Linked DNA regions of Mucilaginibacter gracilis. The protein of the gene in region 1 binds, or shares a complex with, the protein of each later gene. Links are inferred from orthologs where the notes say so. Each region holds a gene or a part of one and is shown on either strand. Other genes may lie near its edges.

The links.
Region 2: the proteins of accD (region 1) and accB are in contact, whole or in part, in a solved structure (PDB 8UXZ), measured with the Escherichia coli proteins. The link is inferred for Mucilaginibacter gracilis from one-to-one orthologs.
Region 3: the proteins of accD (region 1) and BDD43_RS01945 are in contact, whole or in part, in a solved structure (PDB 8UXZ), measured with the Escherichia coli proteins. The link is inferred for Mucilaginibacter gracilis from one-to-one orthologs.

The regions. Positions count from the first base shown.
Region 1 is NZ_RBKU01000001.1:6,332,311-6,340,520, forward strand. The notes cover bases 2,438-5,388. They hold accD (acetyl-CoA carboxylase, carboxyltransferase subunit beta), read left to right. Parts: upstream 2,438-3,465; coding sequence 3,466-4,311; downstream 4,312-5,388. Other genes in these bases: fbaA (class II fructose-bisphosphate aldolase), read right to left, coding at 2,438-3,255; BDD43_RS28285 (hypothetical protein), read left to right, coding at 4,447-5,040; BDD43_RS28290 (hypothetical protein), read right to left, coding at 5,171-5,388. Outside these bases: BDD43_RS28265 (lytic transglycosylase domain-containing protein), read right to left, coding at 1-107; BDD43_RS28270 (pseudouridine synthase), read left to right, coding at 475-2,001; more of fbaA, read right to left, coding at 2,176-2,437; more of BDD43_RS28290, read right to left, coding at 5,389-5,821; BDD43_RS28295 (CoA transferase subunit A), read right to left, coding at 6,117-6,806; BDD43_RS28300 (hypothetical protein), read left to right, coding at 6,968-7,525; BDD43_RS28305 (SGNH/GDSL hydrolase family protein), read right to left, coding at 7,701-8,210.
Region 2 is NZ_RBKU01000001.1:332,163-340,183, reverse strand. Bases 4,924-7,685 are described here. They hold accB (acetyl-CoA carboxylase biotin carboxyl carrier protein), read left to right. Parts: upstream 4,924-5,953; coding sequence 5,954-6,418; downstream 6,419-7,685. Other genes in these bases: accC (acetyl-CoA carboxylase biotin carboxylase subunit), read left to right, coding at 6,550-7,685; BDD43_RS01305 (beta-ketoacyl-ACP synthase III), read left to right, coding at 4,924-5,746. In the rest of the region: 4-hydroxythreonine-4-phosphate dehydrogenase PdxA, read left to right, coding at 74-1,129; BDD43_RS01325 (DUF5009 domain-containing protein), read left to right, coding at 1,400-2,593; BDD43_RS01320 (YceD family protein), read left to right, coding at 3,053-3,580; rpmF (50S ribosomal protein L32), read left to right, coding at 3,601-3,792; phosphate acyltransferase PlsX, read left to right, coding at 3,807-4,745; more of BDD43_RS01305, read left to right, coding at 4,757-4,923; more of accC, read left to right, coding at 7,686-7,893; twin-arginine translocase subunit TatC, read left to right, coding at 7,982-8,021. UniProt on the Escherichia coli protein: This protein is a component of the acetyl coenzyme A carboxylase complex; first, biotin carboxylase catalyzes the carboxylation of the carrier protein and then the transcarboxylase transfers the carboxyl group to form malonyl-CoA.
Region 3 is NZ_RBKU01000001.1:455,022-463,217, forward strand. The notes cover bases 2,736-5,672. They hold BDD43_RS01945 (acetyl-CoA carboxylase carboxyltransferase subunit alpha), read right to left. Parts: upstream 4,714-5,672; coding sequence 3,757-4,713; downstream 2,736-3,756. Other genes in these bases: BDD43_RS01935 (ribose-phosphate pyrophosphokinase), read right to left, coding at 2,736-3,493; BDD43_RS01950 (hypothetical protein), read right to left, coding at 4,841-5,344; BDD43_RS01955 (response regulator transcription factor), read left to right, coding at 5,475-5,672. In the rest of the region: BDD43_RS01915 (DUF2147 domain-containing protein), read right to left, coding at 104-571; BDD43_RS01920 (hypothetical protein), read right to left, coding at 652-936; BDD43_RS01925 (peptidase associated/transthyretin-like domain-containing protein), read right to left, coding at 970-1,650; BDD43_RS01930 (50S ribosomal protein L25/general stress protein Ctc), read right to left, coding at 1,775-2,359; more of BDD43_RS01935, read right to left, coding at 2,549-2,735; more of BDD43_RS01955, read left to right, coding at 5,673-5,846; BDD43_RS01960 (histidine phosphatase family protein), read left to right, coding at 5,909-6,463; BDD43_RS01965 (phosphocholine-specific phospholipase C), read left to right, coding at 6,681-8,196. UniProt on the Escherichia coli protein: Component of the acetyl coenzyme A carboxylase (ACC) complex. First, biotin carboxylase catalyzes the carboxylation of biotin on its carrier protein (BCCP) and then the CO(2) group is transferred by the carboxyltransferase to acetyl-CoA to form malonyl-CoA.

The DNA.
Region 1 (8,210 bases):
TCGCTTTTTGTTACAGATACGGGTTTAAACCGGTAGACTTCACTGACTGCTTTGGGCAAAACTGTCCAAAAAATTAGCAGTCGGGAGATGATCATTATCACTGCCATAACGGAGCACGTTACTAAGTGTTTGGTAATCATTTTCCTTCTTTCCATGTATAAATTTAATGGTGAATACTGCTGCAAAGATAAACCATACAATGCACGATGTCAACCATTTACAAAAAACAAGGTGGTTTACCACTTCGTTTTTGGGTTCAAAATCGCACTTTAAAGTACCTTAAACGTTGATTTTTAAGTTTGTAAAAAAATGATTTTTTTGCTTGCCCACCCCTCAATTTTGTATGTTTTTTGCTACAATTTGGCTTTGCGCGGTACCCCTATTCTGCCTAAAACAACCCATATTTAAAACTTGTTGTTGTAGTTGAAATACCTTAATTTTGCAGACCCGCTGAGACAGCGTTAATCATTCAATATGGCATTTAAAAAATCAGGAAACAGTCGCGACGACAAATCCAACAACACATCCCGCAGAACTTCTAACGGCGGACCCGACAAATCAAAAAGAACAACATCTTCATCACGCCCACGTTCCACATCAGCAGGCCCTAAAAAGTTTGAGGGTGAAAATGATGGCCCGAAGAAAAGTTTTGATGGCGAAAAAAAGTCATTCAACAAAAACTTTAACAAGCCAACCGGAGATTTTAAAAAATCACCTTACGGCACCCGCGATTTTAACCAGGGGCCACCAAAAAGCGAAGGCAGCTTTAAAAAAGCCGAAGGCGGTGATTCGCCAAGAGCAGGCCGCAGGCCATACGGCACCAGAGATTCATCTCCCGATAGCAGGCCACCACGTGAAGGCGGCTTTAAAAAAGAAGGCGCATCAGATTTTAAACGCAAACCTTACGGCACCCGCGATTCGGCTCCCGATAGCAGGCCACCGCGCGAAGGCGGCTTTAAAAAAGCAAGCGGCGATGCACCAAGCTTTAGCCGTAAACCTTACGGAACCAGAGATACCGGCGACACCCGCCCACCACGCGAAGGTGGTTTTAAAAAAGAAGGCGGCTTTAAAGGTAAAACTACTGCAGCCGGAACAGATTCAAGACCATTCCGCGCACGTAAAGAAGACGATAACAAAGACAAAAAAACAGTACCTTATAATCGCGAACCAAAAAGAACGGTAAAACCACCACAACGTTCAACCCGTGAAGGTTTTTCGGCAGCCGACGAGCAGCCCGACCGTACAATGCGTAGCCGTAAAAAATCTACACAGGACCCGGATAAAGGTAAAATAAGGCTTAACCGTTACATATCAAACGCTGGTATTTGCTCGCGCCGCAAGGCCGACGAGTTGATTGTAGCCGGTGTTGTATCGGTTAACGGCCAGGTGATATCCGAACTTGGTTTTAAGGTTGACCCTTATAAAGACGAGGTACGTTACAATGGCGAAACCCTGAAACGCGAAAAAATGGTTTATGTATTGCTCAATAAACCAAAAGACTATATAACCACCACCGAAGACCCGCAAGAACGCCGCACCGTTATGCACCTGGTTGATAAAGCCAGCAAAGAACGCATTTATCCGGTTGGCCGCCTTGACCGTAACACAACAGGTTTATTATTGATGACCAACGACGGCGACTTGGCCGATAAGTTATCGCACCCAAAAAGCAACATCAGTAAGTTATATCACGTTGAGCTGGATAAAAGCTTATCACAGGGCGATTTAAATAAAATTGGCTATGGTATTGAACTGGAAGATGGTTTGATTAAACCAGATTCGGTATCTTACGTAACCGGAGCTTCAAAACGCGAAGTTGGCATACAGATACACAGCGGTAAAAACCGTGTTGTGCGCCGAATATTTGAGAGCCTTGGCTACGATGTGGTAAAGCTTGACCGTGCCATATATGCCGGCCTAACCAAAAAAGATTTGCCCCGCGGCCGTTGGAGATATTTGGAAGAAGCCGAAATTATCCAACTAAAGCATCTCATCAAATAAAAAGGTTGTGTGAGGATGATAAGATAGCAACGGTAATGTACCGGATCTAATTTATCAAAAGCACAAAAAAAGGGGTAGAAAATTTAGTTTTCTACCCCTTTTTTTATCTATTGTCTGTAAAGGCCTTTTTTTTAGTCGGTACTACCGGCTTCTTTGGGCTAACCGTTGTTTTAGTTACAACTTGCTGTTTACATCTAAACAGTTCAAATCTTCAAAAGCCGAAGTTAGGCGCTTAACAAAGGTATCTTCGCCTTTACGCAACCAAACACGTGGGTCGTAATATTTTTTGTTTGGCGAATCTTCACCTTCCGGGCTGCCAATTTGGGTTTGCAGGTAGCCTTCCTTAGATTTGTAGTAATCTTTAATGCCTTCCCAAAATGCCCATTGCATATCGGTATCAATGTTCATTTTAATGGCACCGTATGATATAGCTTCGCGAATTTCTTCCTGGCTTGAGCCAGAACCACCGTGAAATACAAAGTTTATTGGTTTCTCGGCAGTTAAGCCAAATTTATTCTTCACGTACTCTTGCGAGTTGTGTAAAATTTTAGGTTGCAATTTAACGTTACCAGGTTTGTAAACGCCGTGTACATTACCAAAAGCTGCTGCCACTGTAAAACGCGGACTAACCTTTAATAAATGCTCGTACGAATAAGCAACTTCTTCGGGTTGGGTATATAAGCGTGAGCTATCAACGTCGGAATTATCAACGCCGTCTTCTTCACCGCCTGTAACACCTAATTCAATTTCAAGCGTCATACCCATTTTAGCCATGCGCTCCAGGTATTTGGCAGATATTTCTATATTCTCCTCAATCGGTTCTTCCGAAAGATCGAGCATGTGCGACGAAAATAAAGGCTTTCCGGTTTCGGCAAAAAATTTCTCACCATGGTCTAACAAACCATCAATCCACGGTAATAATTTTTTAGCGGCGTGGTCGGTGTGTAAAATAACAGCAACTCCATAATGCTCGGCCAATAAGTGTACGTGCTTTGCAGCCGATACACCACCTAAAATACAAGCTTGCAGTTTAGAGTTATCTAACGATTTGCCTGCATAAAACTGCGCCCCACCGTTTGACAATTGTATAATTACCGGCGAATTAACCGCCTTGGCAGTTTCCATAACCGCATTAATAGAGTTTGTGCCAATTACGTTAACTGCAGGTAGCGCAAATTGGTGTTTTTTTGCTGCTTCAAACATCTCCTGCACCTGGTCTCCGTGCAATACGCCTTTATAATTTTTTAAGTCCATGTTCAATGTTTTGGTTTTCGTTCCGAAGTTAAAAATTAATTGGAAAATAGTTAATTGTTATTGTGATATTAGGTGATAAAAACATCAATGTAACGCTGTTTACAGTATCAATATAAGTATTGATGCATTAACCTTATATATCAATTAACTATTTCCCTATTAACTATTAACTACTATCTTTGTAGCCAATTGAAAGAGAAAGACACAGTAATGGCGTGGTTTAAAAGAGAATCCAAAGGGATTATAACTACTACCGAAGAAAAGAAAGAAGCACCAGACGGAATTTGGAACAAGTGTCCGAACTGTAAAAAGCCGCTTCATTACTCCGAGCAGGTAGAAAATCAATATGTTTGTCACTATTGCAACTATCATTTACGCATAGGCTCCAAAGAGTACTTTTCGGTATTGTTTGATAATAATGAGTTTGAAGAGTTGTTCCCCAATTTAATATCGGGCGATCCTCTGCATTTTGTTGACACCAAAAAATATACCGAACGCCTGGAAGAGAGCATGGAAAAAACCGGCCTTAAGGATGCCATCCGCGCAGCGCATGGTAAAATTAACGGACAAGACCTGGTTGTTGCCTGTATGGATTTTAACTTCATCGGCGGTTCGATGGGTTCGGTTGTGGGCGAAAAAATTGCCCGCTCAATTGATTATTGTATCAAAAACAAAATACCTTTCCTCATGATATCCAAATCGGGCGGTGCCCGCATGATGGAGGCTGCATTCTCGTTAATGCAAATGGCAAAAACATCGGCTAAACTTGCTCTGTTATCACTAGCCAAAATACCTTATATATCACTGTTAACCGACCCTACTACCGGCGGCGTAACGGCATCATACGCCATGCTTGGCGATATTAATATTGCCGAACCTGGCGCACTAATAGGCTTTGCCGGCCCACGTGTTATTAAAGAAACCATTAAGAAAGATTTGCCTAAAGGTTTCCAAACAGCAGAATTTGTGCAGGAACATGGCTTTTTAGACTTTATAGTTGACCGCCGCGAAATGAAGACCCGTTTGGCTGCATTTTTAAAAATGATGAAAAATTGATTTAACTCATCAACCCCATATAACTAAAACCCGGCAACTAACATTGTCGGGTTTTTTGTTGTGGTGCCTTCTACAAACAAAACAATTATATTATTATGCGTTATATTACCATGGTAACATCGTAAATTTGGTACAATGCATATCCGTAAACGTTACATTTTAGTTGTGTTGCTGGTGTTTGTGGCCCTTGGCTGGCTGTTACGCTTAAAAGCGGTTGAAATTGCCGATAACCGACAGTACAATTTTAGTTTGCAACAGCTACGCGGCGTAACCAAACTGGTAATTTGGGAACAAGGCTTTTTGTTAAACAATATTGAGAGCCAGCAGCGTACCTATTTTAAAACCTTTACCAGCAAAGAATCGGTATCTACAACCATTTTTGGGAAGATTGGCTTTCACATCAACCTGGCCGATTCCGTGCATACCATTATTGAGCGCAATAAAGATACCATTTTAGTTAAAGCACCTTTGCAAATAACCTATGTAAGTTTAGATTTGGGCACCTTACAGCAGGTTAAAGAAACATCCATAGACCCGTTTGTTAAGGTGGATAAAAACGAGGTTATCAAACACCTGGACCATAAGGCCCTGGAAAAATACCTTCCCGGCGCAATTGCAAACCTGAGAGATAAGCCCTTAACCAGTCAGCAAAAGCAATTGAGCAGGCTGGTTGGCAAACCAGTTAAAATTATACTAACCAGCATGCCAAAGGCCAGCGACTGGAAATAGAGTAATGCTTACCCATTGTATGCTTTGCCCCTGCCAAATGGTTTACATTGCGTATAGTTGTATTGTGAATACCTTTAAATAAACAAAGGCCCATATATAAGCCTTTGTTTATCATAAATATCAATTAATGTTACAAATTGTAAGCACCATGTTCGCCGCCCGAAGAACCCGAACCTGGCTCATGATCTATCAATCTGCCGCTTGTGCGCCCGTGCGATTGATCGGTAAAGGTTGAGTCAACATCTCCAAGTGTAGCCGCTTTTTCGGGAGCTTCGGTTTCATCGGGGGCTTCCACTTCGGTACCCTCGGTATAATTCACCTCGTTATCTGTGCCTTTTTCAAGCTCATCATCATCGGGGTAATCCAATTCGTTTTCATCGGCCTGGTGTTCTTCGGGTATCTCGTCGGGGTCAGGTCCGTTTTGAACAGAGGATGCAAGGCTACCAAATTTATCATTTTTAACCTCGTGAAGTTCGGCCATAGCCTCATCATTATCCTCAAGGTCCTCTTCATCCAAATCAGTGGTACTCACATTGCCTTCGTCCCATTCATCACCGCCATCGGTATCCAGGTCGCGCCCTTTAATACTATCGTCGCTTAGGTTTTGGTCATCTTCATCGTCGTCAAGGTTATACTCGTGTTTGGGCAGCCTTGAGTCCGAAATACGCGAATCAACAGTCATATCATCATCGCGCATGTCTTCATCACGTTCATGTCTTAATGCATCATTCCTTAACTGGTCGTTTTGATCGTTCCAGGATTCTTGATTTATCGTTGTCATAACTTCTGTTTATTTAAGAGTTTTCCATTCAGGTATTCATACTAATACAAGCATAAATTTTCTTAAATGTTTTGAAATATTTCAGATAAAGAAAATTAGTTTAAAGTCTGGAGTAGTTAGTCTGGAGTCCGAAGTCGTTAATTCTTTGAGATATTGAGCCGCATAGTCGTTAGTCGAGAGTAGTGATTAAGCTATAACAAATCCGAGAGCTTTATTGCTTAGAATCCAGACTAACGACTACAGGCTTACGACGACTTCATACTAAAGACTTTGGGCTAACGACTACAGACTAAAACTACCTCACCGTCCGGTGCTCTATCCGTTTCTCGTAGTCCACACCTTTAAAAATGCGGTGTACGTAAATACCGGGGGTATGTATATTATCCGGATCGAGTTGACCGGCGGGTACCAGTTCTTCAACCTCGGCAATGGTAATTTTACCCGCCATAGCCATAACAGGGTTAAAATTGCGGGCTGTTGAGCGGTATATCAGGTTGCCCATTGTATCGCCCTTCCAGGCCTTTACTATGGCAAAATCGGCATCAAAGGCCATTTCCATTAAATAATCTTTGCCGTTAAAGTTGCGCACCTCTTTGCCTATGGCAACTTCGGTACCAATACCTGCGGGGGTAAAAATGGCGGGCATGCCATAGCCTGCTGCCATACAACGGGTTGCCAGTGTACCTTGCGGGATGAGTTCTACATCCAGTTCGCCACTCAATAGCTGCCGCTCAAATTCGGCATTTTCGCCCACGTACGATGATATCATCTTTTTAACCTGGCGCTGTTTAAGCATCAGGCCAATACCGAAATCATCAACACCGGCATTGTTTGATATGCAGGTAAGCTGCTTTACACCCTTTTTTACCAGGGCCGCTATACAGTTTTCGGGCAAACCGCATAAACCAAAACCACCTAACATCAGTGTCATGCCGTCGGTAATATCGCGGATAGCCTCATCGGCGTTGGAAACAACCTTATTCATATAGTTGCAAATTGGTTATGCGAAATTAACAATACAAACGGAATTGTTACACACCTTTATCAAAGCTTTGTTAACCCTGCCGCCCCGCCAACAAAACTATCCCTCAACTAAAACAATTAATAAAATTAACTATTAGTATAGTATAACATAATTTAAAACCTATGGAATTAAAAGATGAGCAGTTATTGAGCACGCCAAACGATGTTCAACAACAGGATAAAGATACCAAGCCAAATGCATACCGAGTTGATGATGATGGCAATGCCGACGAGGCGAGCCTTAAACGTAACTATATTATTGGCGGCGAAATGAAGGATGCCAATGCCCCCGGTATGGAAGGCGAAGGCACGGGCGGCCAGCAGTTTGGCGGAACCAGCAACCCGCCTACCGGCGACGACCCGGCTAACCCATCGCGAAACGCAGGTTATAGTAACGGCTACTTTGCCCGCACCGAACCTGCACAAGAGCGGCCAGAAAACAACAATTTTAAAAGCCCCGAGCAGCAAGGGCAACCTGACTACAAAGCGCCAACATCATCAACGCCCGACGAGGACGATAAGGCAGAGCAGCAAAGCGAAGGCGAAAAAGATAATACCAACCACCCCGGCAAGGCAGATTATAAAGAGGAAGACCAGCACGGCCCCGACTATGGCTCAAACAGCCCCGAAATACCTGGCCCCAACGAAATGCCCGAACAGCAAAAGGTAGGCGGTGCTTAAACCAACCAACTGTTGTAAAAGAATAACAAAAGAGGAATATCACCCGTGCTGTTTATTCCTCTTTTGTTATTTACATGCAAGGTTCTATCCAATAACTTAATAACTATTATCCCCCCATTTAATCCCCAATAACTTACTAACTAAATAACCCAATAACTAATATTCAATAACTCAATCACCATTTCACAGTATTGGTTATATACTTTATTAAATCATCTGCCATTGCTTGTTGTTCTTCTACACTGGGATGGCCGGGAGTATTTTTATAGGCGAAAAAGTGGGCAGTAATAGCATTATCCTTCATACGGGAAACTGCCTTTTCAACATATCCGCGCCAGGGCAGGCTTTCTTTACAGGCATCCATATCGCCCAGGGCGCATATAATTTGCGCATTAGGGTATTTGCTGCGGATGCTTTGGATAAACTTACGGTAAGTTTCGATAATAAACTCCTGCGATGGTTGCTGATCGCCAAAGCGGGCCTTAAATTGCGGTCTATCTGCCTGCCTCATCATACTGGCATCGTTTTGAAACAGGTTAACCACTACCACATCGGGCGCATATTTCGCAAAATCCCATCGGCTGTTAGGGTCGTTAGGGTCAAGCCGGTCGTAAAGCTCGGGCATCGTCATGTCGGTATAACCCACCGTAATGCCTATGCCGCTTTTGCTGATGCAGGAGTATTG
Region 2 (8,021 bases), 6.0 Mb from region 1 along the record:
GCCGGTAGGCTGACGACGAAATCGAAGAATAGAATCGGTGTAGTTAAAACTACATCGGTGAAATCATAAACATATGAGCGACAAATTAAAAATAGGAATAAGCATAGGCGACGTTAACGGTATTGGGCTTGAGGTAATTATTAAAACCCTTGCCGATACTAAAATACTGGATTACTGTACCCCCATAGTTTATGGGCACACCAAGGTGGCATCTTTCCACCGTAAAGCTTTAAAACTTAACGATTTTAGTTTCAATGTAATTAACACTCCGGCGGAGGCCAACCCAAAGCGCGCCAATATTATTAATTGCTGGGAAGAAGATGTTAAAATTGAACTTGGCCAATCAACACCAACAGGCGGTAAATACGCATTTTTGTCGTTAGAAAAAGCCACAACCGATTTAGTTGCCGGTGATATAGATGCCCTAGTTACGGCGCCCATTAACAAACACAATATACAAAACGAAAATTTTAAGTTTGCAGGCCATACCGAATACTTGCAGGAGCGTGCCGGCGGCCATGATTCGTTAATGTTTTTGGTTAGCGACGACCTTAAAGTTGGTGTAGTTACCGGCCACATCCCGGTTGGCGATATTGCAAAAAATATAACCATCGAGGGCATCGTATCAAAGCTTAAGATGATGAACGAAAGCCTGAAAAAAGATTTTTGGATACGCAAACCCAAAATTGCAATATTGGGCCTAAACCCCCATTCGGGCGACGACGGTTTGATAGGTAACGATGAGCAAACAACCATTAACCCGGCTATTAGCGAAGCTAAGGCACTCGGTATTTTAGCTATGGGCCCGTATGCGGCCGATGGCTTTTTTGCCAATGGTGCGTACCTTAAATTTGATGCCGTGCTTGCTATGTACCACGACCAGGGCTTGATACCCTTTAAACAAATAGCTTTTGAAAATGGCGTAAACTTTACCGCCGGTTTAAATATTGTACGTACCTCGCCCGATCATGGTACAGCTTATGATATTGCAGGTAAAAGTGTTGCTTCCGAAATCTCTTTCCGCGAAGCTTTGTTTTCGGCCATACACATTGTTAAACATCGCCGCGAGTCTGCCGAATTACTCGAAAATACATTAACCTTTACCAAACTCAGCAGGGATAGGGATTAAGTAAAAGTATAGCTGTATTGGTAGCAATTGCTCATGCACCTGTACTTTGCTATACTCCTGTTTTATTGTTTTTGGTATGCTTGGTAGCCCCCAAGGCTGTGCAAAAGCGTTTAATGTGGTTTAGATTTTAAACTAACTACTCCTTTATTGGCTTAAAAAAATGCTTTAAATTAACTGTAATTGCATAAAAAATACCTGTACGTCAAGGTATAACATGTTTTTTACACTATAGTTAAAACAATTAACCCCATAGTGTTTTTATGTTTGTTGATGAGTAGTAAGTTTAAAAGCCGAATCCAATCGATAGACATATTCAGGGCTGTAACCATGTTCCTGATGATTTTTGTGAACGACATTGACGGCGTACCTGGTGTGCCCGAATGGATAAAACACGCCGGCGAACGAACGGATGGCCTGGGTTTGGCCGATATTGTTTTCCCTGCGTTTTTATTTATAGTTGGCTTATCAATACCGCATGCCATACAAGGCAGGCTCAAAGCCGGAGAGAGCAAGCGTAACATAACGGGTTACATTATTAGCCGTTCGGCCATACTCATCTTTATCGGGTTTATGCACGCCAATATGGAAACCTACAGTGCCGATGCCGTAATACCCGAAACGTGGTGGGAAATACAAATTACACTAAGCTTTTTTTTAATTTGGATGGATTATCCTCCCAATACCTCAAAGGCGTTGCGCTATGGGCTACGCGGGGCGGGCATAGCGCTGTTAATTGTAATGTGCGCGCTTTATAAGGGTGGTACAGCAGCGGCACCCACGTGGCTGCATTTTAGCTGGTGGGGTATATTGGGCTTAATAGGCTGGGCCTATTTATTATGCGCACTCATTTACCTGTATTCCGAAGGTAATTTGCTGGTGCTGGTTACCGCCTGGGTGTTTTTCCTGCTCTTTAACCTCGATTTTCATTTTGGCTGGCTTGGCTTTTTAAATGGTACGCAAAATTACCTGGGCCTTGCCGGCAATGGGGCAATGCAAGCGTTTACGGCGTCGGGGCTGGTTATATCGTGCCTGTATGCCTGGTTTATGCGTAATAAACAGCCCCGGTTAATTTGGGTAGCATTGTTACTCATGTCGCTCATTTTATTTAACATGGGTTTTATGGTGCGCTTTTTTAGCGGCGGGATATCAAAGGCCGGCGATACCCCGGCATGGGTAATGATATGTACCGCAATTAATATTTTAGCCTACGGTGCTTTTATGTTTTTTATGGATATGCGGGGTAAACAAAACTGGTTTAGCATTATTAAACCTGCCGGTACAAGTACGCTAACCTGCTACCTATTGCCCTTTTTATTTTACCCCCTTTACCAAATGACCAACATAGGCTACCCCGATTTTGCCACCCACGGCATTGGCGGTTTAATAAAATGCCTGCTGTTTGCCTTTTTAATGGTTTGGCTGGCTGGCAGATTAGAAAAATGGCATATCAGGTTGAGGATATAGTGATTTGGGATTTTGGATGGCCGATTTCGGATTTGCCAGATTATGGTATATCAAAGATAAGAATGAGCATTATGCCGCGTTAGCGATCGTAGTGGAAAGCCCGGAGTGAGCTTCTATCGGCGAACGAGGACTTGGAACGAAGAGCGCGGGCCGTAAGGCAACGCCCTAACATATCACGTAATGCAATTGCTTGTAAACTTGTTTAGTTGGTGCCCCTATCTATTAAAATAATTCAGGTTTTTTACATCTAACCCTAGCACTGCGGCGCTCTGTGCGCTTTGTGGTTTAAAAACCAACTTTAAATCGGGATTGAAAATTAAAAAGAAAACAATCAAAAACCGTTCATACAGTGCTATTTACGCATTATTATAATAGCACTCGTCGCTATCTTCTCCATTTTTTAAAAAACTCTTTCCACTTGTGTTATTTTTCCTAAATTTGCGGGCTAATTATCGCTCGTTGAAATCGCTCAAACCATATTCGATTCCCTACACTGGGCTCAAACTCGGAAAGCATTCTTTCGATTTTGAGATAACTAAGGCCTTTTTTGATGAATTTGAATATTCATTAGTAAAAAGTGGCAAATTAAATTGCCGTGTTGAACTGGATAAGCAGGAAACAATGATTATCCTTGATTTTAAAATCAGCGGTACCATTGATATGGGGTGCGACCGTTGCCTTGCCGAATACCCGCAGGTAATTGAAACCGGCGAGCGGGCGATAGCCAAGTTTGGCGAAGTGGAGATAGGGGATGATGAAGTAGACATTATTACACTCAGCAAAAACGATCACGAGATCAACGTAGCTGGTTTAATATACGAATATATAAATGTAGCGGTGCCGTTTGTGGCGGTATGCGGCTATGAAGGTAAAACGCAGTATTGTGATATAGAAATGCTTGACCAGTTAGATAAGCTGGCAAGCGGTGAAGAACCACCAAGTGAAGATGCGGACCCACGGTGGGACGCGCTTAAAAAAATTAAATAAAATAGTAATACCAACAAGTTATGGCACACCCGAAACGGAAAATATCCAAATCAAGAAGAGACAAGCGTAGAACACACTACAAAGCCGAAGCTCCTACTTTAACTACCTGCAAAACTACAGGTGCTGTACATTTACCGCACAGAGCTTATACTGTTGATGGTAATGTTTACTTCAACGGAAAAATACTGATTGAGAATACTGCTGCAGTTTAAGTTAATTTTCTGAAATGAAGATTGGCTTAGATATAATGGGCGGCGATTACGCACCCCAGGCGACTGTTTTAGGTGCAATTGCGGCTCACGGGGCCTTATCGGCTAACGAACATCTTGTTCTGATAGGCGATAAGGAGGTGGCTGTAAATATTCTTCAGGAAAATAATTTTAATCCCGATCATTTCGAGTTTGTGCATACAACCGAGGTGATTGGTATGGGTGAGCATCCTACAAAAGCCGTAGTGCAAAAGCCAAACTCCAGCATAAGTGTTGGTTTTAGGTTATTGAAGGAAGGTAGCATTCAAACTTTTGCATCGGCGGGTAACACCGGTGCCATGCTGGTGGGCTCTATGTTTAGCGTAAAAGCTATACCAGGCGTTTTGCGCCCGGCCATGACGGCTATTGCCCCTAAATTAAAGGGCGGCCTAAACATATTGCTTGATGTAGGTGCTAATGCCGATTGCAAACCCGAAAATTTATTGCAGTTTGGCATATTAGGCAGCCTTTTTGCCGAATCTATTTACAATATACCAAACCCACGCGTGGCTTTGATGAATATTGGTGAGGAAGAGGAAAAAGGTAATTTGCTTTTACAGGCCACTTATCCGTTATTTAAGGAAACCAAACTTTTTAACTTTGCAGGTAATGTTGAAGGACGTGATTTATTTGGCGACCATAGCGATGTTATTGTTTGCGACGGTTTTACAGGTAACGTGGTACTTAAAATGGCCGAATCGTTTTACGTAGTTGCGCTTAAAAAGCAATTTAAGGATGACTTTTTTGATCGCCTCAATTACGAAGAGTATGGCGGTAGCCCAATATTAGGGGTTAACGCCGCGGTTGTGGTTGGTCATGGCATCTCAACTCCAAAGGCCATAAAAAACATGGTTCTTCTGTCACGAGACATGGTCGAGAGCGGCCTTGTTGATAAAATCAAAAAGGCTTTTCAATAAAAAGGAATTAGATGAATAAAATTCATGCTGCTATAACGGCAGTTGGTGGTTACGTACCAGATTACGTTTTAACAAACCATGAGCTGGAAACTATGGTTGATACCAACGACGAATGGATAACATCCCGTACCGGTATTAAAGAGCGCAGGATACTAAAAGGCGAAGGCCTGGCCACATCAGACATGGCTGTACCGGCCGTTGAAGAATTGCTTAAAAAAAGAGGCATCAGCGCCAGCGAAATAGAACTTATTATTTTTTGTACCTCAACGCCCGATATGCCTTTCCCGGCAACGGCAAATATATTGGCCGATAGGATAGGTGCTAAAAACTCCTGGGGATATGATTTAAATGCAGCCTGCTCGGGTTTTATATTTGGGCTTGCTACAGGTGCCGGTTTTATTGAGAGCGGTAAATATACTAAGGTTTTGGTTGTAGGTGGCGATAAAATGTCGTCGATAATTAATTATGAAGACAGGGCAACCTGTATTATTTTTGGTGATGGCGCAGGGGCTGCCCTGCTTGAGCCCAATACCGATGGTTACGGAATAATAGATTCTATTTGCAAAACCGACGGATCTGGCCGTGCCTACTTAAATCAAAAAGCTGGCGGGTCATTACACCCAGCCACGCGCCAAACTGTTGATAACAAAGAACACTTTGCATTTCAGGAAGGCCGCACTGTATTTAAGTTTGCGGTAACCAACATGGCCGAAGTTGCCGCCGATGTAATGGAACGCAACGGTCTAACCGCTGATGATGTTAACTGGTTGGTACCCCACCAGGCCAATAAACGTATTATTGATGCTACAGCCATACGTACCGGTGTACCTACCGAAAGGGTAATGATAAACATTGAAAAATATGGCAATACCACCAACGGTACCATCCCCCTTTGTTTGTGGGAATGGGAAAGCAAACTAAAAAAGGGCGATACCCTTATTTTAGCTGCTTTTGGCGGAGGCTTTACCTGGGGCTCCATTTATTTAAAATGGGCCTATTAATAAATGTACAAATGCGCTAACGTGTACACGTGCAAATGATATGAAACAATGTTGTACATTTAAACATTATAAACAGAGGTCTGTCAAAATAAATATCAGTAAATAAAAAGCATTTACGCATGGGCACATTTGCATTTTCGCACATCAAAATACGCATATTTGCACATTAAAATATAACTTTATCCAAAACACCCACATACCTAATCAATGGATATTAAACAAATTCAGGAACTTATCCGCTTCGTTGCCAAATCGGGCGTAAACGAAGTTGCAATTGAGCAAGAGGATTTCAAGATCACAATTAAAACCAACCAGGCACCAACAGTAGTACACGCAACTGTGCCACTTGCAGCAGCACCGGTTGCCGCTCCTGTAGCCTCTGCACCTGCCGAAACCGCACCCGTTGCCCCGGTTGGTCCCGATACTTCAAAATATATTACAGTAAGGTCGCCCATGATAGGTACATTTTACCGTTCGGCCGGCCCTGATAAACCGCTGTTTGTAAACGTTGGCGACGAGATAGCTGTAGGCAACGTGACCTGCATTATCGAAGCAATGAAACTGTTTAACGAAATCGAGTCGGAAGTTGCCGGCCGTATAGTTAAAATACTGGTTGATAATGCATCGCCGGTTGAATACGACCAACCTTTGTTTTTGGTTGAGCCGGTTTAGTATTTAGTTACTAAGTTATTGGTTATTAGGTTATTATTTTTTATGACCTGATAATCCTTTTAACTATTAACTCAATAACCCAATAACTCAATAACTAAATCATGACAACAAACACATTAGCTAATAATAATATGTTTAAAAAAATATTGATAGCTAACCGCGGTGAAATTGCCCTGCGAATTATTCGTACTTGTAAAGAGATGGGCATTAAAACTGTTGCTGTATACTCAACAGCAGATCGTGATAGCCTTCATGTTCGTTTTGCCGATGAGGCCGTGTGTATCGGTCCGCCGCCAAGCCGCGATTCGTATTTAAACATTCCCAATATCATTTCTGCCGCCGAGTTAACCAATGCCGATGCTATACATCCCGGTTATGGTTTCCTTTCGGAGAATGCAAAGTTTTCGGCTATTTGCGCCGAATACAATATCAAATTTATTGGTGCTACCGCCGATCAGATAAACGCCATGGGCGATAAAGCTTCGGCTAAAGCCACTATGGAAAAAGCCGGTGTGCCAACCATTCCCGGTTCAAAGGGCTTGGTTAACGATATTAAAGAAGGCATTGCAATAGCAAACAAAATTGGCTACCCTGTAATACTCAAAGCAACTGCCGGTGGCGGTGGCCGCGGTATGCGCGTAGTTTGGAAAGACAGCGAATTTGAACCAGCCTGGGATTCGGCCAAAGCCGAATCGGGAGCGGCCTTTGGCAACGATGGTTTGTACCTGGAAAAATATGTTGTTGATCCGCGCCACATTGAGATACAAATTGTAGGCGACCAGTATGGCAAAGTGTGCCATTTATCTGAGCGTGATTGCTCAATACAACGCCGCCATCAAAAGCTGGTAGAAGAAGCACCTTCGCCATTTATGACAGAAAAACTCCGTAAAAAAATGGGTGAGGCTGCTATAAAAGGTGCTAAAGCCGTAAAATACGAGGGTGCTGGCACGGTTGAATTTTTAGTTGATAAGGATAGGAATTTCTATTTTATGGAAATGAATACCCGTATACAGGTTGAACACCCTGTTACCGAAGAGGTAATTAACTTTGATTTGATAAAAGAGCAAATTAAAGTAGCATCGGGCGTGCCCATATCTGGCAGAAACTATGAGCCAACTATGCACGCCATTGAGTGCCGTATTAATGCCGAAGACCCGTTTAATAACTTTAGGCCTTCGCCGGGTAAAATAACCAATTTCCATTCGCCGGGCGGCCATGGTGTGCGTATTGACACCCATGTTTACACCGGTTATGTAATACCACCCAATTACGATTCGATGATAGCTAAGGTTATCTGCATGGCTCAAACCCGCGAAGAAGCGTTAAGCACAATGGAGCGCGCCCTTGGCGAATTTGTGATAGAAGGTGTTAAAACTACCATACCTTTTCACTTAAAACTTTTAAAAGATCCAAATTTTAGGGCCGGTAACTTTACCACCAAGTTTATGGAAACTTTTGAATTTTCGGAAGACTAATAAAACCATAACGATAACTTAAACCGTAAGTACCATTCTACGTTATAGAACTATAATTAAGAATGGTACTTTTGTTTTTAATACACATATGAGTAAAATATTAGATGCCATAAGGGGCAAAGCAAAAA
Region 3 (8,196 bases), 5.9 Mb from region 1 along the record:
CCCTCAAATATTTTTCAACACCAATTTACGGTAAACGCCAATAAGCGTAGCCACTCTTCTTTCTTATTAAATTAAAATTCAACTAATAATTTGGCGGGTGCTATTAAATGCGAATAAAAGTTAGCGTTTTGCCAATAAACTTAAAGTGCCAGTAGCCCGTTACTTTAAGCTCGCCCTTTTTAGTAATATAGGCCGATGCATCCCAGTGGTGGCCGTGCAAGGCATCATAAATAACTCCGTTTTCCCACGAATTACTGGCCGGCTTATAACTCAGCTTTTGCAATATGCTTGAGCCTAAAATTTTTTGCGTCCGCATTTTGGGGTCGGGGTTATCAAGGTCCAAACGGGTTTCCATTGGGCGGCTTTTGTCGTCATCATCATTAAACCAAATTATTTTGGCCCTAAATTCTTGTCCTTCTCTGTAAATTTCAACCTTTAAATTTTTTTGTACAATCATCCACCTGCCGCAAATATGGTCGGAAGGCAAAGCCGGAACGCTTTGGGCACATACACCACTAGCTATACCCATGAAAAACATGGTTATTATAACATAGCCCCAATTTTTACGCATAACTACCATTGTGATGATAATACTTGTTCAATAACAGTTTAAAAATTAAAAGAGTTTTATTAATGGGTACCCTAAACCAACTAATTTATTTGCAGCAGTCCCTTCAATTGAGCCAAGGCAATAGTACCTATATGTTGCCCCTTCACTTCAACGGCAATACTATCATCGTTTTTATACAATTGCAGCCGTCCTTTAAAAACATGGGCCTCGGGCCCGGCAATAAATTTGGTAAGGTTCTGCAAAGTTTCTTTTCGGCAAACCCACTCATCATCCCCATTAAAAACAATAAGCCTTACCCCATTAGTTAAATGAGGTTCAAAACCTAAAGAATAGTTATGGTTGAGTTTTAATTGCATCTTGCTCACTAATATAACGTTAAAATTAAATAACAACAATAATTAGTTGTTATTTAGTTGGGGCAGGCCGCGTTTATCGGCCGGTAACAACTTAAATTTTTTGTAACAATCGTTAATATAAACGGTTAAAGTTTGCTGCGAACTGTTTTTTGCAAAAGCTAACGACGGGCGATACATGCTCATAAAATTTTCCAGGTCGCGCCCCTTTAACGGCACAATGCTGCTTACCAGCACCGGGGTAAATATGGCGTCAACCTGCCTTTGCTCTGCTTCAACTTTAAAATAGCGTTTTAAACGCCTTGCATCACGCGATTCTTTCCCAAATATACGCGATGGCGATAACGCGAATTTGCTTTTTTCGTAAACTTCCGGGTACTCTGCTTCGGGGTTAAATGCCGCTTTACTATCGGCAATGGTAACGGTTTGCAATGTAATGCCGGCCCGTTTTAGCTCAATATGCTTAGGCTTAAAATCGATAACAAACAAGGTGTCTGATACGTAGCCCGGTAACGATAAGATGAGCGTATGGTTAAGTGCCGTGCGGATGTAAAAATTACCACTTTTATCTGTCAGTGCAACCTGCCTGCTGCCCACCTCGCGGATAAAAACATTTTCGAGGCGAATATTACTGCCGCCTTCAACAACGGAGCCGGTTAACGTTTGTGCGCTGGCTGCCACGGATATAAAAAGCAAAGTGATTATAATAAGGGATCTGATTTTCATGATTGTATATGGTATAGTTATAGTAACTGGTTAAACATGGTAAAGTTTTAAATTTAACATCACAAACGGCCATAAAAAAAGCCTCCTGATAACTCGGGAGGCTTCTTTTTATTTTAGCAGGTAATTATTTTTTACCCGAAGCAGCTTCTTGTTCTGCCTGACGTAGTGCACGTGAGGTAGTTACAGAAACAATAGTATCTTCCATTGCATTGGTGATAACTAATTTTTCCAATTTCAAATCGCTAACACGTACCGATTTACCTACCTCTAAAGTAGCGATGCTAACGTCGATATTATCGATGTGGTCGCCAGGTAAAGCCTTGATACGTAGTTTACGCAATTTTTGAACTAATTTACCACCGGTTTTAACACCAGGAGAAGTTCCGGTTAAACGGATTGGAATTTCAATGGTAACCGCTTTTTTAGCATCAAGCTCCAAAAAGTCAACATGGATAATTTCCTCTGTTAACGGATGGAATTGAATGTCTTTAATAATGGCTTGTGCTTTTGTACCTGGAATATCCAGATCGATGAAATGAACAACGGGTGTGTAAACAACCGGTTTCAAATCAGCTACGGACACCGCGAAGTGGGTTTGTGTTGCCCCACCATACAAAACTGCAGGCACTTTGCCTTCGTAACGCAGCTCTTTGGCGTCTCTTTTCCCTACGTTCTCTCTTAGAGAACCGCTAATAGTAATTGATTTCATTGTATTTATTATTTTATTGTTTGTTCATGGATTGCTGGTTCATAGTTGATAGTTCATTGTTCATGGCACCTATCGTTCATTACCTATACAATCCATTTTTTTATCTTCAAATTCAAAAAGACCATCATCTATTGAATTATATATCTCTCTTTTATGCCAATGAACCATCAACTATGATCCATCAACCATTTAATCCACCCTAAACAAGTCGCTTATCGATCCGTGTTCGTTCACATTGGCAATTGCCTTGGCAAACAATTCGGCGGTTGATAGTACACGTATTTTGCTGCTTTGATGTTTTAACTCAATGGTATCAGTTACAATCAATTCGGTTAAAACCGAGTTTTCAATGGTTTCGTAAGCCTTGCCTGATAGTACAGGGTGTGTACAAACCGCTCTTACACTGCGGGCGCCACGCTCCATAATTAAGCCTGCTGCTTTTGCTAATGTACCTGCGGTATCGCAAATGTCATCAATCAAAACAATATCCTGGTCGGTTACATCACCTATAACCGTCATAGATTCTATTTCGTTGGCGCGTTTACGGCGCTTATCGCAAATAACCACTTCGGCGTTAAAAAACTTAGCAAAACCACGTGCCCGGTACGAGCCGCCCATATCCGGCGAAGCTATGGTTAAGTTACCTAAGCCGAGGCTTTTTATATAAGGCACAAATATTACTGATGCGTCCAAATGGTCTACCGGAATATCAAAAAAACCTTGTATCTGTGCGGCATGTAGGTCCATGGTCATAATGCGGTTAATGCCCGCCGCTACCAACAAATTAGCCACCAGTTTTGAACCAATGGCTACACGGGGTTTGTCTTTCCTGTCCTGACGGGCCAACCCAAAATAAGGTATAACTGCCGTTACATAATGTGCCGATGCCCTGCGTGCAGCATCAATCAGCATTAAAAGCTCCATTAAATTATCACTTGGCGGATTGGTGCTTTGTATTAAAAAAACATCCGACCCTCTAACCGATTCGTTAAAGTAAGGCTGAAATTCGCCATCGCTAAAACGAGATACAATTACATCTCCCAAGTCTCGCCCATACGCTTCTGCAATTTTAACCGACAGTGTTTTTGTTGCCGAACCTGAGAAAAGTTTAACAGGGTTGAATTGTAAAGGCATGGCAAATTTTAGGATTTCGAAACTACAATTTCGGATTTGAAACTCATTAAAATAAAAAAAATCGGATCCGAAATCGAAACTCCGAAATCCGAATTTTTTATGTTGCCCGACCAGGATTCGAACCTAGACAAACGGTACCAAAAACCGTCGTACTACCATTATACTATCAGGCAATCTCTTTCGGTTACTTATCGTTTCCGAAATGGAATGCAAATATAGGATGATATTTTTAAAGTCAAAAGCATTTTTTAAATTTTATCTGCTTAATTATCTAAAACCACCCCCATCGAGCAAAATTTCTCAATACGCTCACTCACCAATTCCTCGGCTGTTTTTTCTTTTAGTGCCTTCAGGTCTTTAATAAGCTGTTTTTTTAACGTTGCAGCCATAGTAGCCGGGTCTTGGTGTGCGCCTCCTAAAGGCTCCTTAATTACACCGTCAATCAGTTTATTTTTTAGCATATCTACCGATGTAAGCTTTAACACCTCGGCTGCCTTCTCTTTATTTTCCCATGTTTTCCATAAAATGGTTGAGCAATTTTCCGGAGAGATAACGGAGTACCACGAGTTTTCAAGCATCAGCACCCTATCGCCAATACCAATACCTAACGCTCCACCAGATGCTCCTTCGCCTATAACAACACAAATTACAGGCACCTTCAGTATCGACATTTCCAGCAGGTTGCGCGCAATGGCTTCACCTTGCCCCCGTTCTTCGGCTTCAAGGCCCGGAAAAGCTCCAGGTGTGTCTATCAAAGTTACTACGGGTTTATTAAACTTTTCGGCTATACGCATCAGCCTTAACGCCTTGCGGTATCCTTCGGGGTTAGCCATACCAAAATTACGGTATTGCCTCATTTTGGTGTTAATACCCTTTTGGTGACCAATAAACATTACAGTTTGTCCGTTCAAGGTTCCAAAACCACCCACAATAGCTTTATCATCACCCACGGTGCGGTCGCCGTGCATTTCAATAAAATCATCACACATCAGCTCAATATACTGTAAAGTATAAGGGCGCTCAGGGTGGCGCGAAATTTGTACACGCTGCCAGCCGGTTAAATGAGTAAATATTTGTTTTTTGGTGGTTTCAAATTTCTCGTCAAGTTCGGCCAACGTTGCCGACATATCCACCTTGGTTTTTTCTTCAACTTGCCTTACCTTTTCCATTTGCAATTGCAAATCGGCAAGGGGCTTTTCAAAATCAAATGTAATTTTCATCAGAATCAATTAGTTTTTTTATTGTGATGAACATCATTTAAGCTCATACTACCTGTTTTGTATAGCTTATAAAGGCTCAACGCACTCATAAAGCCAGCAAAAGTAATTAATTCAATCGGTATATTACCTAACGTTCAATTTTCTGTAACTGCTGGTATTTACTTTGCTGCCCGGTGCTTAAAACAGCTAATACTTTAATATATGCCTGTAAAATGGCATTGCGCATTTCGCCCTGGTATAAACCAAAGCGGTTGGTGTAAAAAATCAAACTACCGTCGTCTACCTTTTTTGTACGGAAAAGCTCATCAAGGGCATGCTCGTTTTTTAATATATACTCGCCCATTTCTTTCATTTTACGTTTAAGCTCATTATTAATGGTTGTAACCTCTTTAACTTGCCCGGCGTTAAGCATCAATTCTTTTTTAAGGTTCAACGTTTTCTGAGGGTCGGGATAGCCGTTTAGTTCGGCAACGGCGGCCATATTGCTAAGGTCTACACCGTCAATATAAGCCTTAAATTGGGTATAGCTAATGGTTTTTAAAGGGGATACCTTGCCGCTATCCGCACTGGTTTGCGCAAAAAGTTTATTGGTTAAAAATAGTAAACAAACAAATAGTACAAATTTATCCATATCGTGTATATATGAGTTTGCAAAGTTAACAGATAAAGGTTTATCATGGTTTTATAAATTAAACCTTACACCAATAAGCATCATGATTATTGGCACAAATATTGCCTAACCATAAACAAATGTGGAAATTATGTGCAAAAGGATATTGGTGATTGACGATGATTTAGCCATATTAGGTGCTTTACGCGACGTATTAGAATATAACGGGTACGAAGTGAACACCACCCCGAGAGGTGATAAAATTTTTGAGTACATTGACAACTACCGTCCCGACTTGATTTTGCTTGACGTAATGCTTGCAGATATGGACGGGCGAGAGATATGCCATGCCATAAAACAAAGGGAAGAAACTTACATCTGCAACATACCGGTTATCTTAATTTCGGCAACGCATAACCTGGTTGATTGCATGTCGCAAAAAAACGGACCCGATGATTTTTTAGCCAAACCTTTTGATGTTACCAGTTTGCTAAACAAAATTGAGCACCAATTTGCAGCATAAAATTTAACCTAATATTAACGTTAGTAATAGTAACATTGCTGAATATTAGCCTTGATACTATCATGAATAAAATTTTAATTGCCCTACTAATGTTTGCCGCGTTATCGCAAAGCAGTATAGCCCAAAGCACAACAACTGCGGCCAATCTAAAAATAGTGCTAATACGCCACGGCGAAAAACCATTAGTTGGCAATAACCTTAATTGTAAAGGTTTAAACCGTTCGCGCTTATTGCCGGCAGTTATTACATCAAAATTTGGTGTTCCCAATTTTGTATACGTACCCCCAATGACGCTTGGCAATGCCACCCTTCATTCGCGCATGTTCCAAACGGTTATACCACTTGTTGTAAAATACAACATAGCCGTAAATACCACCCACGACGAACACGAATACAACGAAATAGCCGCCGATTTAAAAACTAAAACCGGCTTAATATTAGTAACCTGGGAACACAAAGCCATACCCTTTATTACCAAAGCCTTAGGCATTCAATTAGATAACCTAACCTGGCCCGATGATGATTTTGATAGCATATGGATAGTAACCTTCCCTAACGGCGTACCTACCTTAACCAGGGACAAGGAGGGCTTAAACCCATCGGACAATTGCGATTAATGGAGGTTGCAAAAAGATAACATATTTTAAACCCTGCATAAACACTGTTTTATTATTTTAGAACAGTAGATAGCCGGGCAGCCAAAACCAAATGTTACAAGCATGTGGAAATGCCATTTATATTCGGCAACGATATTAATAACGGGGTAATGTGATACATGCGCCTCGGCTATCAAAACGGCATTTAAAATAAAGGTAATTAATAACTATTGGTAATATGAGTGATACGCGAAGAGAGTTTTTAAAAAAGGCTGCATTTTTAAGCGGCACTGCTGCGTTGGCTAATGTTTTGCCTCCATCTATACAAAAAGCGTTGGCTATAAACGCACCCGAAGGCAGCACCTACCTTGATGCCGAGCATATCGTTATCCTGATGCAGGAGAACCGCTCTTTCGACCATTGCTACGGCAGCCTAAAAGGCGTGAGGGGCTTTAACGACCCACGGGCCATTGATTTACCTAATCAAAATAAAGTTTGGCTGCAAACCAATGCCGCCGGCCAAACCTATGCACCCTTCCATCTCGATATTAAAAACACCAAGGCTACATGGATGCATTCGCTGCCGCATAGCTGGGCCAATCAAAGCAATGCGCGCAATGATGGTAAATATGATAAATGGCTTGATTTTAAACGCTCGGGCACGCCCGAATACGCAAACATGCCATTAACGCTGGGCTACCATAAGCGCGAAGACTTGCCTTTTTACTACTCGCTGGCAGATGCCTTTACCGTTTGCGATCAAAATTTTTGCTCATCCCTTACGGGAACTACCCCCAACCGGCTCTTTTTTTGGTCGGGCACGGTACGTGAAGAACAACACGAAACCTCAAGGGCCAATGTGTGGAACGAAGATGCCGATTCGGCACAATTGAAATGGAAAACCTTCCCCGAACGATTGGAAGAAAACGGAATTGCCTGGAAATGCTATCAAAACGAGATCAGCGTTGATACCGGCTTAAAAAGCGACGAAGACTTTTGGCTGTCTAATTTTGGCGATAATCCACTCGAATATTTTGCACAGTACAATGTTAAACTGCACCAGGCGCATCTCACTAACATTACTAAACGTTTAGCACAACTACCTGCCGAAATAGCTCAACTTGAAAATAAAATAAACTCATTAACCGAAAAAGACGAGCAATTACCGGCTACAAAAAAACTCCTGAAAAAGAAACAAGCCGAGCTTGATGATTTAAAAAAAGAAGCCGAAGTTTATAATGCAACCGCTTTTGAAGCCTTATCGCAACAACAAAAAAACATTCATTTAAAAGCATTCGACACCAATAAAAACGATCCGGATTACCACGATTTAACCACCCTTAATTATAACGACGATGGCATAAACCGCAGCTTAAAAGTACCCAAGGGCGATGTGTTGCATCAGTTTAAGAAGGACGTAAATTCCGGTAAATTACCAACGGTATCATGGCTTACGGCTCCCGAAAGCTTTTCCGATCATCCTTCGGCACCCTGGTATGGCGCGTGGTACGTATCCGAAGTTCTGGATATTTTAACTCAAAACCCCGAGGTATGGAAAAAAACCATTTTCATTTTAGCTTATGATGAAAACGACGGTTATTTTGACCACATACCACCTTTTGTTGCGCCCGATGCCCGTAACAATAACACAGGCAAGGTATCGGCAGGGATTGATACCAGTGTTGAGTTTGTAACCCGCGAGCAAGCAAGTGCCCGCAACGGTTTCCCCGAGAAGTTTGAACGCGAAGGGCCTA